One region of the Streptomyces sp. NPDC055013 genome, then DNA from elsewhere that is predicted to be linked to it. Evidence: riboswitches for the same ligand, from Rfam matches in the RefSeq annotation. Region 1 holds a riboswitch; the other holds the start of a gene.
The links. A riboswitch is a leader RNA that binds a small molecule or an ion and turns the genes downstream of it on or off. The one in region 1 is predicted to bind glycine.

Region 2: linked by a shared signal. The riboswitch ahead of gcvT (glycine cleavage system aminomethyltransferase GcvT) and the one ahead of gcvP (aminomethyl-transferring glycine dehydrogenase) in region 1 are both predicted to bind glycine.

What each region holds. Positions count from the first base shown of each region.
Region 1 is NZ_JBSGVW010000033.1:9,253-13,457, reverse strand. Features, by position in the region: gene gcvP (aminomethyl-transferring glycine dehydrogenase) at 1-1,850, opposite strand, end outside; glycine riboswitch at 2,027-2,123, opposite strand; gene ACWGDB_RS31890 (PRC-barrel domain-containing protein) at 2,238-2,645, shown strand; gene ACWGDB_RS31885 (DNA polymerase IV) at 2,988-4,205, opposite strand, start outside.
Region 2 is NZ_JBSGVW010000020.1:58,827-63,031, reverse strand. Features, by position in the region: gene ACWGDB_RS23775 (enhanced serine sensitivity protein SseB) at 1-379, opposite strand, end outside; gene ACWGDB_RS23770 (AAA family ATPase) at 462-1,136, opposite strand; glycine riboswitch at 1,305-1,403, shown strand; glycine riboswitch at 1,404-1,531, shown strand; gene gcvT (glycine cleavage system aminomethyltransferase GcvT) at 1,570-2,691, shown strand; gene gcvH (glycine cleavage system protein GcvH) at 2,812-3,189, shown strand; gene glyA (serine hydroxymethyltransferase) at 3,206-4,205, shown strand, end outside.

The DNA.
Region 1 (4,205 bases):
CCGGCCATGACGGCGCTGGCGGCGTTGGTCCCATGGGCGGACGACGGAATCAGACAGACGGTCCGCTGCTCGTCCCCGTTGGCCCGGTGGTACCCGCGTACCGCGAGCAGCCCGGCCAGCTCACCCTGCGACCCGGCGTTGGGCTGCAGCGACACCTTGTCGTAGCCGGTGACCTCGGCGAGACGTTCCTCCAACTCGCGGATGAGCGTCAGATAGCCCTGCGCCTGCTCGGCGGGCGCGAAGGGGTGCAGCTGCCCGAACTCCGGCCAGGTGACCGGCTCCATCTCGGTCGTCGCGTTGAGCTTCATGGTGCAGGAGCCCAGCGGGATCATGCCGCGGTCGAGCGCGTAGTCGCGGTCGGCGAGCCTGCGCAGGTAGCGCAGCATCGCGGTCTCGGAACGGTGCTGGTGGAAGACGGGGTGCGTGAGGACCTCGTCGCTGCGCAGCAGCCCGCCCGGAAGTACGTCCTCGGCCCCCTCGTCCAGCGCCTCGACGTCACCCTCGACCCCGAACGCCGTCCATACGGCGCCCAGTTGGGCCCGCGTGGTGGTCTCGTCGCAGGCGAGGGACACATGGTCGGCGTCGACGAGGCGCAGGTTGACGCCGTTCTGCCGGGCGGCGGCGACAACTTCGGCGGCCTTCGCAGGCACCCGCACGGTCAGCGTGTCGAAGTAGGAACCGTGCACGACCTCGACCCCACCGGCCGTGAGGCCCGCGGCGAGGATGGCGGCGTACCGGTGAGTGCGCCGGGCGATGCCGCGCAGCCCGTCGGGGCCGTGGTACACGGCGTACATCCCAGCCATCACGGCGAGCAGCACCTGAGCCGTACAGATGTTGCTGGTCGCCTTCTCCCGGCGAATGTGCTGCTCACGCGTCTGGAGAGCCAGCCGGTACGCCCTGTTGCCGTCGACATCCACGGACACGCCCACGAGCCGCCCGGGCAGGCTGCGCGCGAACTTCTCGTGTACGGCCATGTAGCCGGCGTGCGGCCCGCCGAAGCCCATCGGCACACCGAACCGCTGCGTCGTCCCGACCGCGATGTCCGCCCCGAGCTCACCGGGGGACTTCAGCAGCGTGAGCGCGAGCAGATCGGCGGCGACGGTGACGAGGGCGCCGAGCTCATGGGCCTGCTCGATGACGGGCTTGATGTCCCGTACGACGCCGGAGGCGCCCGGGTACTGCACCAGAACGCCGTTGATCTCCCGCCCGGCGATCTCGGCCGGAATGCCGTCGCTGAGGTCGGCGACCACGATCTCCACGCCGGTGGGCTCGGCACGGGTCTCGATCACGGCGATGGTCTGCGGAAGTACATCCGCGTCGACCAGGAACAGCCCCTTCTTGTTCTTGCCCATCCGCAGCGACAGGGCCATGGCCTCGGCCGCCGCGGTCCCCTCGTCCAGCAGCGAGGCACCGGAGGTCGGCAGCCCGGTGAGGTCGGCGACCATGGTCTGGAAGTTCAGCAGGGCCTCGAGCCGCCCCTGCGAGATCTCGGGCTGATACGGCGTGTAGGCCGTGTACCAAGCCGGGTTCTCCATGACATTGCGCAGGATGACGGGCGGCGTGAAGGTCCCGTAGTACCCGAGCCCGATCATCGAGTCCAGCACCTGGTTGCGATCGGCGAGCGACCGCAGCTCGGCGAGCACCTCGGCCTCGGTACGCGCCCCCGGCAGTTCGAGGGAGTCGGCGTTCTTGATCACATCCGGCACCGCCGCGGCGGTGAGCTCGTCGAGCGAGCCGTACCCGACCTGGGCGAGCATCTTGGCCCGAGCCTCATGATCAGGACCGATGTGACGCTGCTCGAAGGGAATACCCTGCTCGAGCTCTGAGAGCGGAATGCGATGGGCGGTCATTGCGGAGGCCTCCTGGTCTGACACGACCTTCGAGGGGCACCACGGCGCGGGTACCCGGACGGCCTCCCCCTCTGTCATCTCAACCTGAGAGCTTCACCGGGTCACCACAAGGTGCCCGGTTTTCACCGTCGGTGAGAGCGGAGGCCATCGACACCCGCCCTGCTTTCCAGAGTGACCTCGTCCGTGCGGTACGTGTGCCTGAGAGATTCCGGGGAGGATTTGCTCCTTCGGCGCCTCCGGATGGTTCCCGGAGGACTCTCCCGCACGGGGTCAGCAGCCGCTAGCCAGACTACCAGCGGGGTCAACGCACGGTCCTTCGAGTGGCCGGGCTCACCAATGTGCCTTTTCGTAGTGCTTACGGATGAGTTGCGACCAAGTGGAGGGCCCGTGCAGACCGACATCGATCCGCGCAATCTGATCGGCCGCAAGGCCTTCGACCGCAACGGCACCAAGATCGGCACCATCGACGAGGTCTATCTCGACGACGCGACCGGAGTGCCGGAATGGGCGGCGATACGCACCGGCCTGTTCTCCCGGGACGCCTTCGTGCCCCTGGAGCCCAGCGATCTGGTCGAGGGCAGCCTCCACGTCCCCTTCGACCGCGCCCTCATCAAGGACGCTCCCGACTTCGGCGTGGGCCGCCACCTCTCCCCCGAACAGGAACTGCAGCTCTACCACCACTACGGCCTCGACGTAACCGCCCCTCCCCCACCCCCTGACCGAGACTTCGGCAACCTGGCGACCACAGAAACCCCGGACGACAACGGCCCCCGCACATCCCACCCTCACTCCTGAAGACGCCCCCCTCCGCCGCACATCCCCCAGCACACACAGTCACGCCCACCGCCGGCCCGCCCGCAGCTGACCCGCCACCTGCCACCTGCCACCTCCGCGCGGCCGCGTTCCGTTGCCCAGCCGCACCCCATCGCACCGCAACGCCCGCGGCGGCGCCCACGCGACAGCCGACGACCGACCGACGACCCACCTGGCTGTGGCAGTCGTGCCGCGGGGGCGGCACGGGTGGGCGCAGCGGCACCCCGCGAGCGCGGGCGAGCGACCCACCCCTGGCTGCAACCGCAACGCCCGTCGGCCGGCGCCCAGGAACCAACCGCACGTCCGGTTCCGCCCGCCCACGCCCTACCCAGGCACCACAGGCGGCGCCTCCCCCATACCCCCGCCACCCCGCTCCCGCCCCAGGTGACCGACCTGCACCTCTAAAACCCCACCAGCCCCAGTTCCCCCACCTCCCGCATCTCCCCCATCTCCCTCAGGCACCCCAGCTCTCCCCCGCACCAACGGCAACGGCTCCGCCGACTCCAGCCCCGGATCGTCAACCCGAAACGTCCGCACCCGCCCCGGCTCCGACGACTCAGGCGTCTCGAACCGCACCGTCACCCGCCCCAGCCCACTCCCTTGCACCCACCCATGCCCGTACTCGACGTGCCGCACATCGTGACCCGCAACCCACCGCCGCTCCACAGGCAGCGCAGCCTCCCGCTCCGCCAGTGGCTCCTCGTGGTCGCCCTCCTCGCCGTGCTCGACCCGCTCCCCCGCCACCTGCGCGAACAGATCCTCCTGCGTGTAGTCGGCCAGCCCGCTGACCCCGACCCCCAGCAGCCGCACCCCACCCGTCGTGTCCACGGAATCCAGCAGCCGCAGCGCGGCCTCCCGCACCACACCCGGATCGTCCGTCGGCCCCCGCAACGTCTCGGACCGGGTCAGCGTCGAGAAGTCGTACCGCCGTACCTTCAGCACGATGGTCCGCCCGGACAACCCGGCCCCCCGCAACCGCCGCACACAACGATCGGCCAGCCGCTGCACCTCGAGCCCCACCCGGACCCGGTCATGGATGTCCACGTCGTACGTGTCCTCGACGGACACCGACTTGGCCTCCCGCTCGGCCACCACGGGCCGCTCGTCGAGCGCCAGCGCCATGGCGTACAGGGCATGCCCATGGGCCTTGCCCAGCAGCCGCACGAGCTCGTCCTCGCCCGCCTCGGCGATCTCGTCGACCGTGTGGATCCCGGCCCGCCGCAGATGATCCCCGGTCGCCGGCCCCACCCCCGGCAAGGTCCGCACCGACATCGGCGCGAGCAACGCCCGCTCCGTCCCCGGCTCGATCACCACCAGCCCGTCGGGCTTGGCCTCCTCCGAGGCGATCTTCGCCAGCATCTTGGACGCGGCCAGGCCCACCGACCCCGCGAGCCCGGTGACGGCTCGTATGTCTGCGCGCAGCTTCACCCCCACCAGCCGCGCGGAAGCCTCGTCCCAGGCCACTCCACCGGCCTCCAGGTCCACGAACGCCTCGTCCAGGCTCAGCGGCTCCACCAGCGGCGACAGCTCCCGCAGCAGGCC
Region 2 (4,205 bases), on a different contig from region 1:
CCACGCCGTCGGGATTGACGGCGATGCCCACCTGCGGCGGCAGACCGCGGGCGAACTCCACCGCAGGGGCGATGGTGAACGACATGTGGGAGCCGACCACCTGGCGGAACTGCTCCTCGGAGCTGAAGACCGGCACGTACGCCTGGCCCTCGATCTCCACCGTGGGCAGGTCCAGCGGACCGGTGTCCCGGCCGCCGCCGCCGGGCAGGGGCACCCAGACGAAGCTGCGGCCCAGCACCTCGATGATCCGGCCGCCGGCCGAGGGCAGGCCGAGGGAGGCCGAGAGCACCTCCTCCAGCTCGTTGCCTGGCCACCCGCCGTGGGAGTGGAGGTGTGCCCCTGCCGGGAAGTCCGCGGGGAGTTCCGCCGGGAAGTCCATCTGCTTCTCAACCGCCTGCTGTGAACCGCTGCTGTGGCTCAAAAGGCTAGCGGGTGGCCGTCCCGTACAGGCCCTCGGCCGGTCAGCCCGTGAACCCGATCCGGCGCAGTACGCCCGCCGCATCCCGGTCGATCAGCACCGCCGAGCCGCAGCCCGGCGGCAGGTGGCCCTTCTCCACGGAGCGCAGCAGGTGGGCCGCGGCCCTGCGGTGGCGCAGGAAGGCGTACCGCGAGACGCCCCGGCCGCGCTCGCGCTGGCCCTCCAGGGCCGTGTCCGGGTCGACGTCGAGCAGCAGCAGGTGCAGGGTGCCGCCGCGGCGGCGGGCCTCGCGGGCCAGCCAGCCGCGCACCCAGGCCTGCGTACCGCAGTCGTGGACGACGACGCCCTCGCCGGAGCGCACGGCGCGGCGCAGGCCGGCGTAGTGCGCGAGGCGGACCAGGGGGCGGTAGAAGGCGTAGGGCAGGAAGCCGGGCATGCGGGCGTCCCAGCGGTCCCGGGTGTCCTGGGAGTCGATGCGGGCGCCCTTCACCGTCCGCCGCATCAGCGTGGACTTGCCGCTGCCGGGCAGCCCCGTGATCACGACGAGGTCCTCGGGGGCGAAGAGCAGTGCGTGCGGGCTGTGGCCGGAGCGCTCGCGGAGGTCACGGACCACCGGTGCGACGCGCGTGCCCGGGGCCTCGACGGCCGGGGCCGCAGGCTGCTTGGGCAGCGCGACGCCCGACGTCGTGGCGTACGCAGTGGTGCGCTTCACCGTCATCGTCCTCCTCCGGTTCAGGATTCCCCATCCCCACTGAGCGTAAAGAGAAGGTAATGGATGATCTCCCGCATTTTCGTTCACTTACTGCCACAACCCCGTTACAGACGTGGCCTGCCGAAGACGGGCCGGGCGTGCAATGATGTCCGCGCCAACTGCATACCGGCCGTTCGAATCCGCGCGGGAGAGTTCCCAGCAGTTCATCGCTGGGGCGCCGAAGGAGCAAGTCCCTCCCTTGAATCTCTCAGGCCCCGTTACCGCGCGGGCGAGGCACATCTGAAAAGCGAGTCCCCCTCTTCGCCGAGAAGAGGCGTGGGCTCCACCCAAGGTGCAAGCCGTGACCTGGCCCTCAGCCGGTCATGGCGAACCTCTCAGGTTCCGATGACAGATGGGGAGGAACGACCTCGCCCGTCATGCCTTGGGAGAAGACCGTCCGATGAGCAGTACAGAAGAACTCCGTCACACCGCGCTCGATGCCCTGCATCGCTCGCTCGGTGCGACGATGACCGACTTCGCCGGCTGGGACATGCCCCTGCGCTACGGCTCCGAGCGCGACGAGCACAACGCCGTGCGCACCAAGGCCGGCCTCTTCGACCTCTCCCACATGGGCGAGATCACCGTCACCGGCCCCGCCGCGGCGGCCTTCCTGAACCACGCCCTGGTCGGCAACATCGCCTCCGTCGGTGTGGGCCGCGCCCGCTACACCATGATCTGCCGGGCCGACGGCGGCATCCTGGACGACCTGATCGTCTACCGGCTCGCCGAGACCGAGTACATGGTCGTCGCCAACGCCTCCAACGCCCAAGTCGTGCTGGACGCGCTGACCGAGCGGGTCGCCGGCTTCGACACCGAGGTCCGTGACGACCGGGACGCGTACGCCCTGCTCGCCGTGCAGGGTCCGGAGTCCTCCGGCATCCTCAAGTCGCTCACGGACGCCGACCTGGACGGCCTGAAGTACTACGCCGGTCTGCCCGGCACCGTCGCCGGCGTCCCCGCCCTCATCGCGCGCACCGGCTACACCGGCGAGGACGGCTTCGAGCTGTTCGTGAAGCCGGAGCACGCCGTCGAGGTGTGGCAGGCGCTGACCAAGGCGGGCGAGGGCGTCGGCCTGATCCCGTGCGGTCTGTCCTGCCGGGACACGCTGCGGCTGGAGGCGGGCATGCCGCTGTACGGCCACGAGCTGTCGACCTCCCTCACGCCCTTCGACGCCGGGCTCGGCCGGGTGGTGAAGTTCGAGAAGGAGGGCGACTTCGTCGGGCGCGAGGCGCTCGCCGAGGCCGCCGACCGTGCCTCGCAGAACCCGCCGCGCGTCCTGGTCGGTCTGATCGCCGAGGGGCGTCGCGTCCCGCGCGCCGGGTACCCGGTCGTCGCCGGCGGCGAGGTGATCGGCGAGGTCACCTCCGGTGCGCCCTCCCCCACGCTGGGCAAGCCCATCGCGATGGCGTACGTCGACGCCGCGCACTCGGCGCCGGGCACGACCGGGGTCGGTGTGGACATCCGTGGCAGCCACGAGCCGTACGAGGTCGTGGCGCTGCCCTTCTACAAGCGGCAGAAGTAACTCCAGAAGTAGAGACTGGCAGCGGCCCTGCGTGAGCCTGCGCACATTTGTGCTGCTCACGCACGTTTCCAGCAGTCCCCCCTTCATCACCACTCCCGCGCGTACAGGAGAATCCAGGCCATGAGCAACCCCCAGCAGCTGCGCTACAGCAAGGAGCACGAGTGGCTGTCGACCGCCGAGGACGGCGTCTCGACGGTCGGCATCACCGAGTTCGCGGCCAACGCGCTCGGCGATGTCGTCTACGCCCAGCTCCCCGAGGTCGGCTCGACCGTGACCGCGGGTGACACCTGCGGCGAGCTGGAGTCGACCAAGTCCGTGTCGGACCTGTACTCCCCGGTCACCGGTGAGATCACCGAGATCAACGAGGACGTGGTGAACGACCCGGCGCTCGTGAACTCGGCCCCCTTCGAGGGCGGCTGGCTGTTCAAGGTACGCATCACGGAGGAGCCGGCCGACCTGCTCTCCGCCGACGAATACGTCACCCACACCGCCGGCTGAGGAGTTACACCCCCTTATGTCTGACAAGTCGCTTCTGAACACGCCCCTGCACGAGCTCGACCCGGCGATCGCCGCCGCGCTCGACGCCGAGCTGGAGCGCCAGCAGTCCACCCTGGAGATGATCGCCTCCGAGAACTTCGCGCCGGTCGCGGTCATGGAGGCGCAGGGCTCGGTCGCCACGAACAAGTACGCCGAGGGCTACCCCGGCCGCCGCTACTACGGCGGCTGCGAGCACGTCGACGTCGCCGAGCAGATCGCCATCGACCGGGTCAAGGAGCTGTTCGGCGCCGAGTACGCCAACGTGCAGCCCCACTCGGGCGCCTCCGCCAACCAGGCCGCCCTGTTCGCGCTGGCCCAGCCGGGTGACACCATCCTGGGCCTGGACCTGGCCCACGGCGGCCACCTCACGCACGGGATGCGGCTGAACTTCTCGGGCAAGCAGTTCAAGGTGGTCCCGTACCACGTGGACACCGAGACCGGCCTGGTCGACATGGCCGAGGTCGAGCGGCTCGCCAAGGAGCACCGCCCGAAGGTGATCATCGCCGGCTGGTCGGCGTACCCGCGGAAGCTGGACTTCGCCGAGTTCCGCAGGATCGCCGACGAGGTCGAGGCGTACCTGTGGGTCGACATGGCGCACTTCGCCGGTCTGGTCGCGGCGGGCCTGCACCCGAACCCGGTCGAGCACGCGGACGTGGTCACCTCCACGACGCACAAGACGCTGGGCGGCCCGCGCGGCGGCATCATCCTGGCGAAGAAGGACTTCGCGAAGAAGCTGAACTCGTCCGTCTTCCCGGGCTTCCAGGGCGGTCCCCTGGAGCACGTGATCGCGGCCAAGGCGGTCTCGTTCAAGGTCGCCGCGAGTGAGGACTTCAAGGAGCGCCAGCGCCGTACGGTCGAGGGTGCGCGGATCCTCGCCGACCGTCTGACCGCCGCCGACGCCCGCGAGGCCGGTGTGAACGTGCTGTCCGGCGGCACCGACGTGCACCTGATCCTGGTGGATCTGCGCGAGTCGGAGC